2 regions of the Gordonia sp. AC31 genome follow, and region 1 is predicted to be linked to the other one. Evidence: predicted binding sites of a transcription regulator. Region 1 holds the regulator's gene; the other holds the start of a gene.
What was found. The regulator LexA, encoded in region 1, represses DNA repair genes until DNA is damaged. The targets are predictions, from matches to a motif close to CGAACANNTGTTCG.
Positions count from the first base shown of each region.

Region 2: Q9R39_RS11205 (DUF222 domain-containing protein) is a predicted target of LexA. The motif match lies at 3,816-3,829, and genes of this name have one in related genera.

Region 1 is NZ_JAUZVK010000004.1:250,783-261,499, reverse strand. It holds gene hrpA (ATP-dependent RNA helicase HrpA) at 1-1,155, shown strand, start outside; gene nrdR (transcriptional regulator NrdR) at 1,129-1,629, opposite strand; gene Q9R39_RS07155 (LysM peptidoglycan-binding domain-containing protein) at 1,729-2,268, opposite strand; gene lexA (transcriptional repressor LexA) at 2,493-3,197, shown strand; gene Q9R39_RS07145 (phosphoenolpyruvate--protein phosphotransferase) at 3,175-4,884, opposite strand; gene Q9R39_RS07140 (DeoR/GlpR family DNA-binding transcription regulator) at 5,034-5,804, shown strand; gene Q9R39_RS07135 (1-phosphofructokinase family hexose kinase) at 5,801-6,766, shown strand; gene Q9R39_RS07130 (fructose-specific PTS transporter subunit EIIC) at 6,883-8,985, shown strand; gene Q9R39_RS07125 (HPr family phosphocarrier protein) at 9,084-9,344, shown strand; gene hflX (GTPase HflX) at 9,385-10,717, opposite strand, start outside.
Region 2 is NZ_JAUZVK010000007.1:208,046-218,762, reverse strand. It holds gene Q9R39_RS11210 (serine/threonine-protein kinase) at 1-2,049, shown strand, start outside; gene Q9R39_RS11205 (DUF222 domain-containing protein) at 2,052-3,791, opposite strand; gene Q9R39_RS11200 (acetate kinase) at 4,166-5,386, opposite strand; gene pta (phosphate acetyltransferase) at 5,383-7,581, opposite strand; gene Q9R39_RS11190 (FAD-binding oxidoreductase) at 7,624-9,282, opposite strand; gene Q9R39_RS11185 (TetR/AcrR family transcriptional regulator) at 9,294-9,899, opposite strand; gene Q9R39_RS11180 (hypothetical protein) at 9,917-10,516, opposite strand; gene Q9R39_RS11175 (DMT family transporter) at 10,474-10,717, opposite strand, start outside.

The sequences.
Region 1 (10,717 bases):
AGCATGTCGCCCGCGCAGCGGTTCGCCGAACTCGCGCTCGGCCGGCTCACCCCGCGCAAGGAGCCGCTGGCCACCGGGCTGGCCCGCGAGCTCTCGGCGATCACCGGGATGCGGGTGACCGCGGGCGATTTCGACACCGACCGGGTACCGCCGCACCTGCGCATGCATTTCGCGGTGGCCGACGACTCCGGGCGGATCGTCGCCCGCGCCGACTCGTTGCCCGAACTCCAGCAGACCGGAACGCCCGCGGCGCCGAAGACGGTGTCGCGCACCCTGTATCGGACCTGGACCGCAGACGGGATCGGTTCGCTCGCCGAGCAGACGACGGTCGATGTCGCGGGGCAGCGGCTGACCCGGTACCCGACGATCGACGTGGTCTCCGACGAGAAGGGCCACGCGCGGGGCGTCGTCGTCGTCGATGCGGCGAGCCCCGAGACACGGGACCGCCTCCTGCGACGCGGGATCGTCGCCCTCCTCGACCTCGCGATACCTCCGCTGCACAAGCGGATCGCCGGCTCGCTGAGTCCGGTCGAACGACTCGCCCTGAGCCAGAGCCCGTACTCGACCATCGAGGCACTGCTCGCCGACTGCACCCGCCGGGCGACCCGGGACACGGTCGCCGACATCGACGACGCAGAGCTCGCCGCGGTTCGCTCACCGCAGTCCTTCTCGGCGCTGCTCGAACAGATCCGGCCACGGGTCGCCGCGGCCGCACCGGACTACTTCTCGCTGGCCGTCGCGGCCCTCGAACGGATGGCCCCGCTGCGGGCGGCGATCGACCGGCACGCCGGTTCGCTGGCTGCCGACGACGTCGCCGAACAGGTCGCCCACCTCGTGTTCGATGGATTCGTGGCGGCCACCGCGCGACGCCACCTGGAGAATCTGCCGCGCTATCTCGACGGCGCGCAAGCACGTCTGGAGGCACTACCCGCGTCCGCGGCACGCGACCAGGCCGGGGTGGCCGCCGTCGATCGCGCCGTCGAACGGTGGGCCCAGCGCATCGAACAGGTACCCGAGCACCGGCGGGCGGTGGTCGACGACGAAGCGCAGTGGCTCGTCGAGGAGTTGCGCGTGGGGCTGTTCGCCCAGCGTCTCGGTACCGCGTTCCCGGTGTCGGAGAAACGGGTCCTACGAGCTCTGGACCGACTCGGCTGACACGGGTTCGGCGAGCGCGCTCCCGGTACCCGATGCCGCCTTCAGGTCGTCGATCTCGCGCTGGAAGTCCTCCACCGAGTCGAACGACCGGTACACCGAGGCGAAGCGCAGATACGCCACCTCGTCGAGATCGCGGAGCGGACCCAGGATGGCGAGTCCGACCTCGTTGCTGGGGATCTCGGCCGATCCACTGGCGCGCACCGTGTCCTCGACCTGCTGGGCGAGTTGCGCGAGCGCGTCCTCGGCGACGTGGCGGCCCTGACAGGCTCGCCGCACGCCGCGCATGACCTTCTCCCGGCTGAACGGTTCGGTCACGCCGTTGCGTTTGACCACCGCGAGCACGGCGCTCTCCACGGTCGAGAACCGGCGACCGCACTCCACACAGGAGCGACGGCGGCGGATGGCCTGCCCTTCATCTGCGACACGCGAGTCGATGACCTTGGTGTCGTCGTTCTTGCAGAAGGGGCAGCGCATCGTGTCCTCACGCAGGTCGCGGGACGCTGGAACGCACCCGAAGCGTGCGCCCCGCCGCTTGTCGGCCGGCCCCTGTGACATCGAGGATACCGCCCGGCCTCAGCGGTACCGGGGGGTGAGCAGGGGCTGGCCCACCTGCAGCGCGCTCGACCCCAGATCGTTCATCGCGACGATCTCGTCGATCACGACCTCGCGCGGCATCTCGGGTGCCACCCGGCCGGCGATCGAGCTGAGCGAGTCCCCCGAGCGCACGTGGACGACCTCGGCACTCACGGCGGACGGGGTCAGCGAGTCCGAGTAGTTCTGGCCCACGACACCGAACACCCACACGACGAACGCCAGCCCGACGCCGGCGAGGAGCGCGACCGCGGTGCGGCGGCGGCGACGGAACACCGCCGCGTCGGGTCCGACCGGGCCACGCCCGCGCACCCCGACCGAAGAGCCACAGTGGGTACCGCCCACCCGCGGGGTCACCGGCGACGCACCCCGCGGTCGGGTGCCGGCCGGCCGGTTGTCTACCGGGCGGCCGCCGTCGGACAGCGGGGCGCGCGTCCGGACCCGATCGGCGCGGTCGGTGGGGGGCCGGACAGCGTCGGGACGGTCGGTGCGGACGGGAGCGACGAGAGTGGCGGTGCGCATGGTGCCCTCCGGTGTTCTGGTGTCTGGATCGTGCGGGGTGTGGCGGTCGGTGTTCGAACATCGATCAGATGTTCGATGCACTGATGTTCGAATTTGTAGCACGACGTCCCGACAAAGTCTCGCGACACATCGAACAAATGTTTGAGGTGCCGGTCGCACTCCGCTAGGCTCGGACCCGGCGCAAGCCATCTACCAGCACGTTCCGAAGACGAGAGGAACCGAACATGAGTGACACCGGCGATAGGCGCGGCCGAGCGCGGGGCGCCGACGACGAGGCCCCGTTCGACGCCGCCGCCGCCGAGGCCTCACTCACCCCGCGACAGGCCGGGGTCCTGGAGGTGATCCGCCGCTCGGTGCGCGAGCGCGGTTATCCGCCGAGCATCCGGGAGATCGGCGACGAGGTCGGCCTGGCCTCGACGTCGTCGGTGGCCCATCAGTTGCGGACGCTGGAACGCAAGGGGCTGCTCAAGCGCGACGCGAACCGTCCCCGTGCGGTCAACATCGCCCCGAGTGACACCCCGTCGCCGGACACCCCGACGGCCGGCCAGCTTCCCGAGCCGACCTTCGTGCCGGTTCTCGGCCGTATCGCGGCCGGCGGTCCGATCCTGGCCGAGGAGGCCGTCGAGGACGTCTTCCCACTGCCCCGTGAGCTCGTCGGCGAGGGATCGCTCTTCCTGTTGCGCGTCGTCGGCGAGTCGATGATCGACGCCGCGATCTGCGACGGCGACTGGGTCGTGGTCCGGCAGCAGAACGTCGCCGACAACGGCGACATCGTCGCGGCCATGATCGACGGCGAGGCCACCGTGAAGACCTTCAAGCGTCAGGGCCCGAACGTCTGGCTCATGCCGCACAACGAACTGTTCGATCCGATCCCGGGCAACGATGCCGTCATCCTCGGCAAGGTCGTCACCGTGATGCGGCGAGTCTGACCTCTCCACCGACCGAACCGTCGAGCACCGCCGCGGCAGCCTCGCGCGCCGCGGCGGGATCCGAGGTGGCCAGGGCAGCCTCGGCGGCGGCCCGGCAGTCCGGTGCGGACACCTCGCCGAGCCGGGCCCCCACGGCCGCGGCAGCAGCCGGCGCGCTGGACAGCGAGGTGACCCCGAGACCGACGAGCACGCAGGCGAGGTTCGGATCGGCGGCGGCCTCGCCGCACACCCCGACCGGCTTTCCCTGACGTGCACCCGCTGCCGCGACACCCGCGATGAGGCTCAACACGGCCGGTTGCCACGGGTCGGTCAGTCCGGCGAGATCGGCCGACATCCGATCGGCCGCCATCGTGTACTGGGTCAGATCGTTGGTGCCGATGGATACGAAGTCCACCTCGGCGAGGACGGCTTCGGCCAGGATCGCCGCCGCGGGCACCTCGATCATCACCCCGGCGACCAGACCACGGCCGCGGACCTCGGCGGCGAAGGTGCGCGCCTCCGCCGGCGAGGCGATCATCGGCGCCATGACCCACGGCGCGACGGCCGACCCCGACGCGGCCTGCGCGATCGCGTCGAGCTGATGCGCGCGGATCTCGGGGTGCGCCAGCGCGATCCGATCGCCCCGCACGCCGAGCGCTGGGTTCGATTCGTCGGGATGGGTCACGAACCGGAGCGGTTTGTCGGACCCGGCGTCGAGGGTGCGGATGACCACCTTCTGCCCGTCGAACGCATCGAGCACCTCCCGGTAGATCGCGGCCTGCTCGTCCACCGACGGTTCGTCGGCACGCTCGAGGAACGCGAGTTCGGTGCGGAAGAGCCCGACGCCCTCGACGGGGTACCCGGCCGCGGCGCGTGCCGACGATCCGTCGGCGACGTTGGCGAGCACCGCCACGGCCACCCCGTCGGCGGTCTGCCCCGGACCGGTCCAGCCGGCGACGAGTGCGGCATGCCGCCGATCCTCGTCGACGCGAGCCCGGGCCGCCTCCGCATCGGGCTCCACCTCGATCCGCCCGGTGCTGCCGTCGACGAGAACGGTTGTGCCGGGCTCGATCTCGTCCAGGTCGGCCACCGCCACCACGCACGGGATCCCCAGCTGGCGCGCGATGATCGCGGTGTGGCTGGTCGGTCCGCCGAGGCGGGTGACGAGGGCGATGGTGCTCGTGGGGTCGAGGCCCGCGGTGTCGGCGGGCGCGAGGTCGTCGGCGAGCAGGACCGACGGCACCTCCGGAGTGGGCACACCAGGTTCGGGTAGGCCGAGCAGTTCGGCGAGGACCCGGTCGCGCACGTCGTTGAGATCGGTGACCCGCTCGGCCATCAGTCCGCCGAGCTTGGTGAACACCGCCGCGAACTGTTCGGTGGCCGCGACGGCAGCGGCCTCGGCGGGGGCGCCCTTGCCGATGAGCGCGGTCGCGGCACCGATCCAGCCGCGGTCCTCGGCCAGGCCCGCCGTCGCGGCGAGCACCTCGGCCGTCACCCCGGTGTTCTGCGACGCGCGCGTGCGCAGCCGCGCGGCGACGGCGCCGGCCGCGGTGGCGAAGCGCGTGACCTCGTCGGCGCGCCGTTCCTCGGCGATCTCCACACCGACGCCGAGCTTCTCCGGCGAGTGGTCGGGTCGCTCGCCCGGCCACAGCGCGGGACCGTGGGCCAACCCGCCGACCACCGGGGTTCCCGTCAGGATCTGCGCCATCGTCTTGCCTCTCACTCGACTACCGATGTGACCACCGTTACAAAAAGTGCTTGACTTGTCAACACAAACAGGCGTAAACACAATTACTACAACATCCAATCCCACACGCCTCAACAAGCGGGTTGGTCGAAACCGGAGATCGGAGCGGTGTGTACGCCGAGGAGAGACAACAGGCGATCGTCGACGAGGTGCGACTCGCGGGGCGGGCATCCGTGGCCGCGCTCGCCGAGAAATTCGACGTCACCAGCGAGACCGTCCGACGCGATCTCGCGGTACTGGAACGCGCCGGACATCTCCAGCGGGTCCACGGCGGCGCCGTGCGCGCCGAGATCATGCGCACCCTCGGCGAGCTCGGGATCGACGAACGGGAGTCGAGCCAGATCGAGCAGAAGACCGCGATCGGCCGGGCGGCCATCCGGTTCCTGCCGCCCGACGGCGGCTCGGTGCTCTTCGACGCCGGCACCACCACCTACCGCGCGGCCGAGGCGACCGCTCCCGATCGGAGGCTCACCCTGTTCACCAACAGCCTGCCCATCGCCGGCCTGCTCGCGGGAACCCATCCCGACGGTCTCCATGCCCTCGGCGGACGCGTACGCGGTCTCACCCAGGCGACCGTGGGCGTCGACACCGTGGACGCGCTTCGCCGACTGCGCGTGACCACCGCCTTCATCGGGACGAACGGCCTGAGCGAGGCCCACGGGTTGTCGACACCCGACCCCGACGAGGCCGCGGTCAAGGCGGCGATGGTCGCAGCCGCGCAACGGGTCGTGGTCCTTGCCGACAGCTCGAAGATGGACCGCGAGGACCTCACCTCCTTCGCCGGACTCGACGACGTCGACGTCCTCATCACCGACTCCGGGATCGACCCGGCCTATTCGGCGGCCCTGTCCGCGCGTGGCGTCGAGGTCGTGATCGCATGATCGTCACCGTCACCGCCAACCCGAGTCTCGACCGCACCCTCGAACTCGGCGCACCGCTCGCCCGCGGCGAGGTGCAGCGCGCCGGCGTGGTCCGCACCGAGCCGGGCGGCAAGGGCGTCAACGTGGCCCGGGTCGTCGCGGCCGCGGGCCTGGCCACCCGCGCACTGCTCCCGGCGCGGCCGGGCGACCCGCTGCGGGCCGCACTCGACGACCTCGCACTCCCCTACGACGCCGTGCCGGTCGACGGCGAGGTCCGGTCCAACATCACCATCGCCGAATCCGACGGGACGACCACCAAGATCAACGCACCGGGCGTCACCTTGACGGGCCCGGACCGCGAGGCGCTCGTCGGGCTGATCCGTGAGCACGCCGGCTCCGCGCAGTGGGTCACCCTCTGCGGGTCGCTGCCTCCCGGCGTCCCCGACGACTGGTACCGCTCGATCGCCGACGACCTCGTCCTCGCCGGCTGCCGGGTCGCGGTGGACACCTCGGGCGCTCCCCTCCGTGCCAGCGTCACCGGTCGCGTCGACCTGATCAAGCCCAACGAGGACGAGCTCGCCGAACTGACCGGCGCCGACCCCGGACAGCTCCGAGAAGCACTCGCGCGCAACGATCTCGGACCGGTCATCGACGCCGCTGCGACCATCGCCGAACAGATCGGGGGCAACGTCCTCGCCACCCTCGGCGCCGTCGGGGCCGTGTTGGTCACCGCATCCGGCGTGTGGTCGGCGACCCCGCCGCCGATCGTCCCGCGCAGCACCGTCGGCGCCGGCGACTCGTCACTGGCCGGCTACCTCATCGCGCAGAGCACCGGGGCCGCGCCCGCCGACTGCCTCCGGTCGGCCGTGGCGTACGGCGCGGCGGCCGCATCGCTCGCCGGCACCCAGGCCCCCACGCCCGACCACCTCGACCTCCCCGGCGTGCGGGTGACCGAACTGTCGGGAGCCGCGCGCATGACCTGACGGCACCGTCCCGGCGAGTCTCCACATCCATCCAACACCGCACCCATCCAGCACCGACTCCATCCACCATCGACCCACCCAGCACCGACCCCACTCTTTCCACCGAAGGACATCCCATGACCGAGCAGATCATCACCGCGCAGACGGTGAGTCTCGACGTCGACGCCGGCGGCGATCCCGCCGCCGTCATCACCACGCTCGCCGACGCCCTCGCCGCGGCCGGCCGGACCACCGATCCCGCCGACCTCGCGCGGGCCGCACTGGACCGAGAAGCCAAGTCCGCCACCGGACTTCCCGGCGGCATCGCCATCCCGCACGCCCGTACCGCGTCGGTGACCGCGGCCAGTCTCGCCATGGCGCGGCTGTCCCGCAAGGTCGACTTCGGCGCACCGGACGGGCCGGCCGACCTGGTCTTCCTCATCGCCGCGCCCGAGGGGGGTGCCAGTGCGCACATGAAGCTCCTCAGCTCGCTGGCCCGCTCACTCGTCCGGCCCGACTTCGTGGCCTCGCTCCGCGCGGCCGAGAACGAGGAGCGGGTCATCGAATTGGTCAACGAGGCCATCGACCCCGCGCCGCCGGCCGCGAGCACCGCCGCGCCGACCGCCACCCCGTCCACCCCTGCCCCGTCGACCACGAAACCCGAAGGTGCGCCGGCCCACCCGGACTCGGACCGGACCCCGGACCCGGGACCGGCCAAGCCGCGCATCGTCGCGATCACCGCGTGCCCGACCGGCATCGCCCACACCTACATGGCGGCCGACGCCCTGAAGTACGCCGCCGAGCGGGCCGGCGTCGAGTTCGCGGTGGAGACCCAGGGGTCCTCGGCGACCACGGCCTTCGATCCGGACGTGATCGCCTCGGCCGACGCCGTCATCTTCGCCACGGACGTCGGGGTCAAGGATCGCAACCGGTTCCGCGGCAAACCCGTCATCGCATCCGGGGTGAAGCGCGCCATCAACGAACCCGACGCCATGATCGCCGAGGCGGTCGCGGCGGGGCGCGACCCGAACGCGGCGCGCGTCACCGGCGACGGCGCGGACGCGGACGCGGCCGACTCGTCGAAGTCGGGCATCGGTCTCGCCGGCCGTACACGCCAGGCACTCATGACCGGTGTGAGCTACATGATCCCGTTCGTCGCGGCGGGCGGACTGCTCATCGCGCTCGGCTTCCTGCTCGCCGGCTACGAGGTCGCCAACACGAACCTCGACGACGGCGGCACCCTCAGCGACGGCGCGTTCATCGCCCTGAACAACAGCCTCTGGGATCTGCCGGCGGGCGGGCTGCTGCAATACCTGGGCGCGGTGAGCTTCGCGATCGGCTCGGGCGTGATGGGTCTGGCCGTACCGGTCCTCGCGGGCTACATCGCGTTCGCGATCGCCGACCGCCCCGGTATCGCACCCGGTTTCGTGGCCGGCATCGTCTCGCTCGCCGTGGGCGCCAGCTTCATCGGCGCGCTGATCGGCGGTCTCATCGCCGGCGTGGTGTGCCTGTGGATCGCGCGGACCCCGGTGCCCCAGTGGGTTCGTGGTCTCATGCCGGTCGTGGTCATCCCGCTGTTCGGCAGCATGATCGTCGGCGGACTGCTCTACATGGTCCTCGGCAAACCGCTCGCCTGGCTGACCGAGCAGATGAACAGCGGCCTCGAGAGCATGTCCGGCGGATCGGCCATCGCCCTCGGCATCGTGCTCGGCCTGATGATGTGCTTCGACCTCGGCGGACCGGTCAACAAGAGCGCGTACCTGTTCGCCACCGCCGGGATCGCCGACGCGGCAACCGCCGGACCCGCGCAATTCCAGATCATGGCGGCGGTCATGTGTGCCGGCATGGTGCCCCCGCTCGCCCTGGCTCTCGCCACCGTCGTCCGACCGGGCCTGTTCACCGAACCGGAGCGCGAGAACGGCAAGGCCGCATGGCTCCTCGGCGCGTCGTTCATCTCCGAAGGTGCCATCCCGTTCGCCGCGGTCGACCCCTTCCGGGTCATCCCGTCGATGATGGCCGGTGGTGCCCTCAGCGGTGCGCTGATCATGGCTTTCGGCGTCGAACTGCGCGCCCCGCACGGCGGCATCTTCGTCTTCTTCGCCATGAACAACTGGGTCCTGTTCCTCGTCGCGCTGGTCGCCGGTACGGTGCTGTCCGCTGTCCTGGTGGTCGCGGCCAAGCAGGTGCACCGCAGTCGCGACGCCGTCGCCTTCGACGAACTCGAGGCGGTCGCCGTCTGACACCCGATCACACGACCACCTGACATCCGGGGCGCTCCCCGGCACCGAATCGCCCGACAACCACCACAGAACACACGACAACACTCGAAGGAGTTACCATGCCCAGCACCACCGCCACCGTCGGCTCCGCAGTCGGACTGCACGCCCGCCCCGCCACGATCATCGCCGAGGCGGTCGCCGAGACCGGCAGCCCGGTGACGCTGGGCCTCGAGGGCGGTGACCCGGTGGACGCGGGGTCGGCGCTGATGATCATGACGCTCGGGGCCGAGAAGGGCACCCGCGTGGTCGTGACGGCCGACGACCAGGCCGCGCTCGACACCATCGTCGGTCTCGTCGAGAAGGATCTCGACGCCGACTAGGTCCGTACAGCCGACTGGGTCCGTACAGCCGGCGAAGCGCTCACATCCGGAGGTCCGCGATCTCGCCCGCGAAAGCGGCCGGGACGCGGACCTTCATCGTGGTGCCGGTCTCGGTGTGCTCCGACGAGATGACCTCGCCCTCGCTGTGGACGCGAGACACGACATCACCCCGGTCGAACGGCACCTCGATGGTCATCTCGACGTCCTCGCGACCGACGAACTCGCGCACCCGCCCGAAGAGTTCGGGCAGTCCCTCACCGGTTCGGGCGGAGATGAACACCGCATCCGGACCGAGCGCGCCACGCAACTCGGTGAGGCGGTTGCCGTCGATGGCGTCGATCTTGTTGATGACCAACAACTCCGGCGGCGCGGTGACGCCCTCTTCGGCGACGATCTCGTTGATGACCTGACGGACGGCCGAGATCTGCTCCATCGGGAAGGCGTCCGCACCGTCCACGACGTGCAGAAGCAGATCGGCGTCGACGACCTCCTCGAGCGTCGACCGGAACGCCTCGACGAGCTGGGTCGGCAGATGCCGGACGAACCCGACCGTATCGGTGAAGACGACCGCGCGGCCGTCGTCGAGCGTCGCCCGCCTGGTGGTGGGATCCAGGGTCGCGAACAACGCGTCCTGCACGAGGACACCGGCGCCGGTCATCGCGTTGACCAGGCTGGACTTGCCCGCGTTGGTGTAGCCGGCGACGGTGATCGTCGGGATCGAACCGCTCTTGCGCGCAGCACGTTTGGTGTTCCGCGCCTTCTTCATGCCACGGATCTCGCGCCGCAGCTTGGCCATCCGCTCCCGAATGCGGCGACGGTCGGTCTCGATCTTGGTCTCACCGGGACCGCGCAGGCCCACACCGCCGTTGCTGCCCGCCCGGCCACCGGCCTGCCGGGACATCGATTCACCCCAGCCGCGCAGACGCGGGAGCATGTACTCCATCTGCGCGAGGGAGACCTGCGCCTTGCCCTCGCGAGAGGTCGCGTGCTGGGCGAAGATGTCGAGGATCAGCGCGGTGCGGTCGATGACCTTCACCTTCACCACCTTCTCCAGCGCATTGAGCTGGGCGGGCGTGAGCTCACCGTCGCAGACGACGGTGTCGGCGCCGGTCGCGAGGACGATCTCGCGTAATTCCTCGGCCTTGCCACTGCCGATGTAGGTGGCGGGATCGGGTTTGGAGCGACGCTGGATCACCGCGTCCAGGATCTGGGAACCGGCTGTCTCGGCGAGGGCGGCCAGCTCGGTCATGTTGGCCTTCGCGGCAGCCGCGCTGCCCTCGGTCCACACGCCGACCAGGACCACGCGTTCGAGTCGTAGCTGCCGGTACTCGACCTCGGTGACGTCGGTGAGTTCGGTGGAGAGTCCCGCGATG
Region 2 (10,717 bases), on a different contig from region 1:
TTCTGCTGGCGCTGCGGCAAACCTGTCGGTCGAGCCGAGGGCGAGGGCGCCGGTCCCCCGACCGGCGACTGCGGCAACTGCGGCGCCCGGTACTCCTTCGTCCCGGGACTGGCTCCCGGAACATTGGTCGCCGACCAGTACGAGATCGCCGGCGCCATCGCCCACGGCGGCCTCGGCTGGATCTACCTGGCCATCGACCGCAATGTGAGCGACCGGCCCGTCGTCCTCAAAGGCCTGCTGAATTCCTCGGATTCGGAGGCGCAGCGCGTCGCGGTCGCGGAACGGCAGTTCCTGGCCTCGGTCAACCATCCCGGGATCGTCAAGATCTACAATTTCGTCGAGCACGTCGACGACGATGACCGCTTCGGTTACATCGTGATGGAGTACATCGGCGGCCAGACGCTCAAACAGATCACCGCGGGCGATCCGGACAACTCCCTGCTGTCGGTGGAGCAGGGCCTGGCCTACATCCTGGAAGTGCTTCTCGCCGTGGGCTATCTGCACTCGGTCGGCCTGGTCTACAACGACGTGAAACCCGAGAACATCATGGTCGGCAGCGACGAGGTGAAGCTGATCGATCTCGGCGCCGTCTCGCCGATCAACGGCTACGGGCACCTGTACGGCACGCCCGGGTTCCAGGCACCGGAGATCGTCAAGACCGGACCGCAGATCGCGACCGACATCTACAGCATCGGACGCACCCTCGCAGTCCTGACCGTGCCGATGGAGATGCGGAACGGACGCTACGTCGACGGTCTGCCGGCCGCGTCGAAAACGCCTGTCTTCCGCAACAATCCGTCGTACTACCGCCTCCTGCAACGCGCCACCGCCCCCGACCCGGCCGATCGGTTCGTCTCCGCGGAGGAGATGAGCACCCAGGTGCTGAATGTGTTGCGCGAGACGGTCGCCGTGCACACGGGGGTCCCGCGGCCCGCGCTGTCCACGGTCTTCACCCCGCAGCGCTCGACGTTCGGCACCGACCTGATGCTCGCGCCGGTCGACGGCTTCTTCGACCCCGATCAGGCGGCGTTCTACGACCCGGTGGACATCGCCAACGCTCTGCCCGTCCCGCTGGTCAACCCCCTCGACCCGGCGGCGAGTCTGCTCACCTCGGCGGCGCTGTCCGACCCTCGACAGACCCTGGATTCCATCAACACCGCCCGGGCAGAGGGTTTCGCCTCGCTCTTCGGCGGCCGGCCGGTCAAGAACGCTCACCCGTCGCGGGAGATCGACCTCGCCGAGGCCCGCGCGCATCTGCAGCTCGACGACGTCGACACCGCGCTCGCCCTTCTCCAGGAAGTCCGCGCCCACCACGGTGATTCGTGGCGGGTCGAGTGGTACATGGGCATCTGCGCGTTGATGAACGACGAACCCGAACTGGCCTACGAGCGCTTCGACGAGGTCCTCGGTGCGATGCCGGGCGAGGTCGCGCCCAAGCTCGCCGTCGCCGGTACCGCCGAACTCATCGGCCGCTGGCTGGCCGACGAGAAGGGTCCGGCGAAGTCTGCCGAGAAGATCGCCAAACTGTATGACGTTGCGCAACATCACTATCACGATCTGTGGCTGACCGATCACAGCATCGTGACCGCCGCGTTCGGTCTGGCCCGGCTCGCCGTGGCGGCCGGTGACATCGATGCCGCGATCCAGCCGCTCGACGAGGTGCCGGCCACCAGCCGCCACTTCAACACCGCGCGCGCGACGGCGATCATCGCGCTCGTGCACGGCCGACCCACCTCGCAGGTGACCCGCGAGCAGATCGTCGAGGCCGCACGACGTCTCGAGCAGATCCCGGACACCGAACCGCGCAAGGCCCGGATGCTGCTCATCGTGCTGGGCACCGCGCTGGGCTGGATCCACGACAATCCCGACGACGCCAAGCAGGACAACGAACCCTCGACGCTGCTCGGCTTCCCGTTCACCGAGTACGGCATTCGCACCGGCACCGAACGTTCGCTGCGCCAACTGGCCCGCCTGACCCGCACCAACCGGGACCACCGGTTCATGCTCGTCGACCTCGCCAACTACGTCCGGCCGAATACGTTGTTCTAGGGCTATCCGAAGAACGTCCCTGTTGCGTTGCGCACGAGCGGGTCTTCGCCGAGGAGCTCCGCGAGGTGGGCCTCGACCGGTGATGGACGGGTGCTGCGACGCACGCGCAGTGGCGGTCGGACGTCGATGACGTGGCTGGTTTTCAGCCATGAGCGGCGCGCTTGATCGCCGGGCCCCCTGCTCCCTGCGGAGCTTGCGGAAGGCGCGTCAGCCCGGTTTCCTGAGGAGCGCCCGGAGCTTGCGGAGGGCGCGTCACGAAGGGTCGGGCGCGTCTGACCGCCGGGCCGGGTTGGTGGTCCGTGGATCTCGTCGCGCACGGTGTTCAGGTGTTCAGCGAACCGCCGCGGTATGTCGGGTCGGCGGTTCAGGCGACCGGGATTGGGTGGGGCGCCGGGTTCGGCGTTCAATCGCCAGACGCAGCGGCCTTCATCAGGTCCAGAGCGCTCGATGTGGGTGGTGTACTGGCCGGGATTGTCGCCGACCATCCGGTTGTGGCGCGGGCAGGCGGGTGCGAGGTCGTCGATGTCGGTGAGACCGCCCTTGGCCCAATCTTTGTGGGCGTGATGAAGCTCGATGTGGGTGGCGGGCTGATCGCAGCCGGGCGCCGAACACACTTCCCCGTCGGGACGGGCGAAGGAGACGAGGCGCTGTTCGCGGGTGGCCAGACGTCTGCCCCGCCCGAAGTGCAGCGGCACAGCGGTGGCGTCTTTGAAGATCGCCAACCACGGCTGGACGTCACCGGCCATCGCGATCAAGTCCCGGATGGGAAGTAGGGTGCCGGTGGCGGTGGTCGCGAGTCCGGCTTCGCGGACGAGGTCGGAGAGGTCGGCTTTGACGATCAGCTGGACGGGCAGGCCGCGATGCGAGGTGCCGAGTGCGCCGTCGGCGAAACCGGCGGCCAGTGCGGCGTCGAGCGCGTCGTGATTGGACTGGGCGGGGGTGCGTCCGTCGCGATCGGCGGCGGCGGTGAGGGCGTCGGGGTCGGCGGTGCCGGCCGGGCCTTGGGGCGACTGGGGGTCGTCGGGGTTGTTGAGCCCGGGTTTGCCCCAGACAGCGAACATCATGGTGAGCCGGGCGGCGAGTGCGGGAGTGAGGGTGCCCGAGATCTTGGCGGTGCCATCGGCGCGTTGCCGACCGATCCACAGGCCGCGGCGTCGTTTCTGGTCGGTGTCGTCGGCCAGGGTGCCGTCGGGATCGAGGTGGGCAAGCAACCGCGAGCCGAGCTGGGCGATCTCGGCAGGGGTGTGGGCTTCGGCGATCTCGGCCATCTGCCGCTCGGCGGCGACTTTCACGTCGTGTTCGACAGCATGCGGAATCTGGTCGAGGACATCGATGACGGCCTGGACGTGCCCGGTTCCCACGGATCCGGTGGCGAAAGCTTTTGCCAGCGTCGGGCGTTCGGGTTCGAGACGGTCGCCGTTGAGGCAAGTCAGCGCGGCGGTGGCGTTCAGCTGCTTGCGTCGACGCATCGGGTTGGAGATCCGCAGCCGGTGGGTCATGAACTGCATCAGAGTGCGGCAGCCGGTCTTGCGGGGCAGATCCCGAGCCTCGATTTCGGCGACTTGCCGGTCGCCGGCGTAAGTGGTTCGCGCGATCGCGCGTTCGGTAGCGGCGGCGACTTCAATCAGTTCTTCGTCGGTGCACGGGGACAAGTCGACGGTCTGCAGTTTGTCGAGGGTCGCGTGCAGCTCGGCCACCAACTCGACGGCGCGCGGTTGCGGCGTTATTGATTCGTCAGACATTGTCACCCCCCGGAGACGTTTGCACGAATACATGATCGAGTGTAACGGCTATGCCGCTGGGGTGCAATGGTTTTCGTTGACCATCCGCAGAGCTCATCTTGTCGGTGGCGCGTGATAAGGGCAACCGCAACTCGAACTATGCTGCGTCTTGTCACTTATCCGGTTGCCTCCCAACGCAGCCATCCTGCCTAACAATCCGCGGTGCCGACCCTTCTTCGGAGCCGGAATGTCGACCTCCGAGTACGCGGTCGGGACGATGCCAACGCGCCAACAGGCTGGGCCCCACCTACCGGCCGGCACAACAGCCACCACCCACTCCAAACCGGTGCGTCCTTCGTGAGCTCGCTCAGCGGCCCGCGCCGTCAGCACAACCTTCAGCGGGACGCACGGACCTCAAACCCGACCACCGCCGCCGACTGCCGTGCGATGGCCAACTCCTCATTGGTCGGAACGACGAGCACGTCCACCGCGCTGTCGTCGGCCGAGATGCGTCGAGCCTCCTTGCCACGCTGAGCGTTTCGCTCGTCATCGACGATGATCCCGAACCCTTCCAACCCCGCCAGCGCACGGGCGCGGACGACTGCGGAGTTCTCCCCCACCCCGGCCGTGAAAGTGATGGCATCGACGTGGCCGAGGGCGAACGCGTACGCACCGAGGTAGCGGCGCAGACGGTGGATGTAGACGTCAAAGGCGCGTCGGGCGGCGTCGTCACCGTTGTCCATCAATTCGGTGATCGCGCGGAAGTCGTTCTCGCCGCACAGACCTCGAAGTCCCGAACGCTTGTTGAGCAGCGTGTCGATCTCGTCGACGGACAGGTTCGCCACCCGGTTCAGATGCAGGACCAGCCCGGGGTCGAGGTCACCGCTGCGGGTTCCCATCACCAGTCCCTCGAGCGGGGTCATACCCATCGACGTGTCGATCGGCTGCCCGCCCGCGATGGCCGACGCCGACGCGCCGTTGCCCAGGTGCAGCACGATCTGGTTCAGCGACGCCGGGTCGCGGTCGAGGAACTCGGCCACCCGGCCGGAGACGTATTCGTGGCTGGTGCCGTGAAAACCGTAGCGGCGGATGGCATGTTCGTCGGCGACCGCACGGTCGATCGCGTATGTCGCCGACGCGTCGGGGAGCCCATGGAAGAACGCGGTGTCGAACACGGCTACCGAGGGGACGTCGGGGAGCAACTCCCGAGCCGCCAGGATGCCGACCAGGTTGGCCGGATTGTGCAGCGGCGCCAGCGGGGAGATCCGCTCGATCTCCGAGATCACCTCGGGGGTCACCACCGTCGGCTCGTAGAACGACCGGCCACCGTGCACCACCCGATGCCCGACCGCACTCAGTCCCGCGTCGGCCAGATCGGTTCCGTTGTCGGCGAAGAAGCGCTCCGCCCGTCGGACCGCGGCGAGGTGATCGTCGAGTTCCAGTGTCTCGGTGACGGTCTCACCGTTCTGCTCGTGCGTCATCGACGAACCGGAGTCGCCGATCCGCTCCGCGATGCCCTCCGCGATCACCATGCCGTCCGCCGGTTGCACAAGTTGATATTTCAGCGACGACGAGCCGGCGTTGAGCACCAGCACCGCACCCGACGCCCCGCTCATCGGGGACCCTCGGCCTCGGCGGAGGCGGCGTTCTCGGCGAGTGGGTCCACGCCCTCCTGCTGGGCCTGGATCGCGGTGATGGCGACCGTGTTCACGATGTCCGAGACGAGGGCGCCGCGGCTCAGGTCGTTGATCGGCTTGTTCAAGCCCTGCAGCACCGGGCCGATCGCGACCGCCCCCGCGCTCCGCTGCACCGCCTTGTACGTGTTGTTGCCCGTGTTGAGGTCGGGAAAGATCAGCACGGTCGCACGGCCGGCCACCGGCGAGTCGGGCATCTTGGTCTTCGCCACCGAGGGTTCCACCGCGGCGTCGTACTGGATCGGCCCCTCGACCAGCAGATCGGGTTGCCGCTCGCGCACGAGTTCGGTTGCGGTCTTGACCTTCTCGACGTCGGCGCCCGATCCGGACGTCCCGGTCGAGTACGACAGCATCGCGACCCGGGGATCGATACCGAAGGCCGCGGACGTCTGCGCCGAGGAGATGGCAATGTCGGCGAGCTGTTCGTCGGACGGATCCGGGACGATGGCGCAGTCGCCGTACGCGAGCACCTTGTCGGCCAGGCACATGAAGAACACGCTCGACACGGTGGACACACCCGGTTTGGTCTTGATGATCTCGAAGGCCGGCCGGATCGTGTGGGCCGTGGTGTGCGACGCCCCCGACACCATCCCGTCGGCGCGCCCGGTGTGCACCATCATCGTGCCGAAATACGACACGTCACGCATCTTCTCCTGGGCCCGTTCCAGATCCATACCCTTGTGCTTGCGCAGCTCGGTGTAGATCCGGGCGAACTCGTCGAGATACTCCGACTCGGCCGGGTCGATGACCGTGACGTCGGAGAGGTCGAGTCCGAGTTCGATGGAACGCTCGCGCACCGCTTCGGGATCACCGAGCAGAGTGAGGTCGGCAACGCTGCGCCGCGCAAGCCTGTTGGCGGCCCGCAGGATCCGGTCATCGTCGCCCTCCGGTAACACGATGTGCTTTCGGTCGGCGCGCGCACGGGAGATCAGGCGGTACTCGAACATCTGCGGCGTCACCACGGTCGGCGTCGACACGTTGAGGTTGCGCATGACCTTCTCGGGGTCGACATGGGTCTCCATCATCGCCAGTGCGGCCTCGATCTTGTGTACCGAGCCCACCCCCACCTTGCCGCGCGTGTGAGCGGCGGTACGCGCGGTGTCGTAGGTGCCCTGCGGGCAGCTGATGATCGGCAGGGTCGGCTTCAACCCGCTCACCAGCGCCTCGATCATCGGGTGCGGTTTGAGTCCGCCGTTGAGGATGATGCCGGCGAGACGCGGGAAACCCTGTGCGGTGTTGGCGTTCACGAGTGCCAGGAGAACATCCGACCGGTCGGCGGGCGTGATGACCACGGTGCCGTCGGTGAGCCGCTCCAGGATGTGCTCGACGGTCATGCCACCGACCATCACCCGGAGCGCCTCGCGGTCGAGCAATTCCTCGTCACCGCTGTACATCGTCGCGCCGAGCGCCTCCTTGAGCTCCCCCATCGTGGGGGCGAAGAGCACCGGCTCCTCGGGTAGGCACAGCGCCGGAATCCCGGTGCTGCGCAACTGGTCCCGGATCTCGTCGAGGCGGTCGGGGTCGCACCGGTTGGCAACCAGGGCGACGGGGGTGGCATGGGCAGCGGTCACCTCGGCGATCAGCCCCTCGGCCAGACCGTGCATCTCTTCCGGCGACCGGTCGATCGCCTTGATCGCCAACACCATCGGCGCCGACAGATTCGCGGCGATCCGGGCGTTGTAGCTCAGCTCCGACGGGGTGCCGACGTCGGTGTAATCCGAACCGACGATGACCACGCGGTCGCAGCGGGACTGGATGGCGTGGAAGCGCGCGACGATCTCGGCGACCGCACCTTCGGGATCGTTGTGCACCTCCTCGTAGGTGACACCGAGACAGTCCTCGTACGGGAGGTCGGCGGATTCGTAGTCGAGGAGGAGATCGAGGATCGGATCACGATCCTCCGCGGCCGTCCGCGAGATCGGACGGAACACCCCGACCCGCCCGCCGGTCGCCGACAGCAGGGCCAGCAACCCCAGCGCGACGATGGACTTACCGGTCTCGCCTTCGGCCGAGGCGATGTAGATGCTGGTCGTGGGGTCGGCGACGATCTGATCCGCGCTCGCGGGTCCGTCGGCGTCGGCGGTCTGGACTCTATCCGTGGCCATGCGCCCCAGCATAGTGGCGGACGGACCGGGCAACCCCGGTCCCGGAGTCGGGCGTCAGAGGAGAATACCCGGATTGCACACACCGTCGGGATCGAGCGACGCCTTGACCGACCGCAACGCGTCCAGGGCCAGGGGCCCGATCTCGTCGTGGTACGCGTCACGGTGATCCCGCCCGACCGCGTGATGATGGGTGATGCTGGCACCGGACGCCCGGATCGCGGAATTGGCCGCGACTTTCGCCGCCCCCCACTGCGCCAGCGGGTCGTCGGCGAACGGTGCGACGACCGTGAAGTACAGCGAGGCACCCGACGCGTAGACGTGACTCACGTGGCACATGATCAGCGGCGGCGTACCCGAGGCAGTGAGCGAGTCCGTCAGCGCGGCCGTCACCGCGGCGCGCACGTCGTGCAGCCGCGACCAGAACGCGACGGTCTCGAGCGTCTCGACCAACACCCCGGCATCGAGCAACGGGTCGCGAAGGTACGGTCCCGCGAAACGTCCTGTCCGCCAGGCCTCTCCGGGACCCTCCCCCAGCGCCCCGCCACCGGCGTCGATCAACACCGACGATGCCGCATCGCGTCGCCGCGCCACCTCGTCGGCCGCACCCTCGTACCCGGCGACGACCAGACACCCGCCGCCATCGCCATCGCCATCGCCATCACCATCGCCCTCACCGCTCCCGGCGCCGGCGTCATCCGGCCCGCTCGCTTCGCTCCCGGCGCCGGCGGGATCAGCGAGATTCAACGCCGTCTCCACCTCGTCGGACAGCCGGAGCACCGTCGGCAGCGGACCGTCCTGGGCCAGCCGACGGAGAGCGGTCGCGCCCTCGGCGAACGAGGCGAACCGCCAGGCGTCGAAGACGCGGGCCGTCGGGGCCGGGCGGATACGGATCTGCACGCTCGTGATGACCCCGAACACGCCCTCCGACCCGAGGACCAGCTGACGCAGGTCGGGTCCGGCCGCCGACCGCGGCGCGGTACCGAGTTCGACGGTTCCGCGCGGAGTCGCCAACACGAGGCCCTCGACCATCTCGTCGAAGCGCCCGTATCCGGCCGACGACTGGCCGGCCGAGCGAGTGGCGGCATAGCCACCGATCCCGGCGCCCTCATAGGACTGCGGAAAATGACCGATGGTCCAACCCTTCTCGCGCAGGAGCGCCTCGGCCGCGGGTCCGCGCAGACCGGCCTGCAGGGTCGCCGTCCGGGAGATCTCGTCGATCTCCACCACGCGGTCGAGGCGGCGAAGGTCGAGACTGATCACGCCGGCGAGTCCGGCGCGGTCCGGCGTCAACCCACCCACCACGGATGTCCCGCCGGTGAACGGCACCACCGCGATCCGTCGCTCCGAACACACCCGCAGGATCGCGACCACTTCGTCGTGGTCGCCCGGGTACACGACGAGGTCGGGCGCGTCGTCGGCGTCACCCGCGCGCAACCGCAGGATGTCCGGGGTGGAGTACCCGCGCGTGTGCTGCACCCGTGCCGCGTCCGCGTCGGAGACGTGGTCGGCGCCGACGACCGCCGAAATATCCTCGCGGACAGCAACATCGACCGTCGACCGAGCCGGCGAGATGGTGTCCGGGTCGACGCCGGCGGCGGCTTCCCGGTCCCCGGCCAGAGCTGCTGCGGCGCCGGGCAGCTCGGCGGTGCGCGCCGGGTCTCCCCACCGCGGGCGGAGCATCCCCACGACGGGGATCGCGGTTTCGTCGGACATGTGCTCACCGGTCATCGGACCGGGCCCGGCCGGTTGCCGCCCGTCGGCGCGCCACCGCTCTCGGTGTCGTCTCGGACGATCGCCCGCACGACCAGTTCGGCGATCTGCTCGTCACTCAGGAAGCTGTCGGGGATGAGCATGAGGGAGTAGATGGTGCGCACGAGGAACTCCGCGGCCCCCCGCGGGGTGGGGAACAGCTGGTCCCCGATCTCGGGTTCCAGATCGGGCAGGGCCTCCGACACGATCTGATGGATGAGCGTGGGCCCGGCCGAATCGTTGGTGGCGACGAGCGCGCGGACCACTTCCTCCGGCTCCTTGCGCAGCACGTACTGCAACGCGTCGTGGTTGCGGATGTAGGGCAGCACGTTCACCACCTGCGCGTGGATCTTGCCCGCGGCGTCGGGCGCGGTCGCCGACCACTCGATCAACTTGACCCGCAGCAGCGACACCTCGCGTTCCACGATGGCCGTGACCAGCGCTTCGCGGCCGCCGAACATCCGGTAGGCGGTCGCCCGCGCCACCCCGGCGTGCCGGGCCACCGACGTCAGACTCAGCGTCTTGGCCCCGAACCGGGACACCAGCCCGACTCCGACATCCACCATGCGGTCACGATCCATGCGAAAACCGTAGCGAATCAGGATGCGGCGGGAACCGTCGTGGTGGTCGTCGTGGTCACGGCGCGCTCCGGTGCGGCGTCCTCGGTGGTCGGAGGTGTCGTGGTGATCCCGGCGGAATCATCCGGTTCGGATGACGTCGAGGGCGCCGACGGGACAGGCGCCGGTGACGTACGGCGGACCGAAGGCGTCGTCCGCGCCGGCTCCGGCGTCTCGGCGCGCGCGGTGATCGTGGTCTGCCGGTCCACGCGGTCGGCGCCCGCACCGCCGCCGAGGCAATGGACGACGAAGGTCCTCGGCACATTCGGATACACCGACGCCGTGAGGGCCCCACGCGACCCCGGCCCCATCGTGGTGGCGGCGGTGGGGTGGACCGCGCCGCTCGGTGTGAGGGTGCATTCCACCGCCGGATTGCGCGTCGCATTGTTGTAGAGACCGATCTGCAACCGGGTCCCGTCGACGCGGTACGAACACCCGGGGATCGGTCCGGAACCGGTGAGCGGTCCGCAGTTCACACTGGGCGACGCCGCGGGCGACTCCGAGTCGACAGCCAGAAGCGTTGTCGCCGTGGCGAAAGTCAGCGATCCGCCGATGGCGAGGCCGGCGACGAACTTGCGCATGGCGATGTCTCCTCGGTTGCGGTCGTGCCGGAAACGCGTCGTATATCGGAGGGCGTCATCGTCGGCGACGACACGTCCAGGCTACGCGCCGACCGGCCCGTACGCGGCCTCATCGGCAGCAACCGCCGGGCGATGGCGACCCCACCGAGACAGAGGAGTCCCCCGACGATGCCGACGCCGGTGGGCAACTCGTCGAGCAGC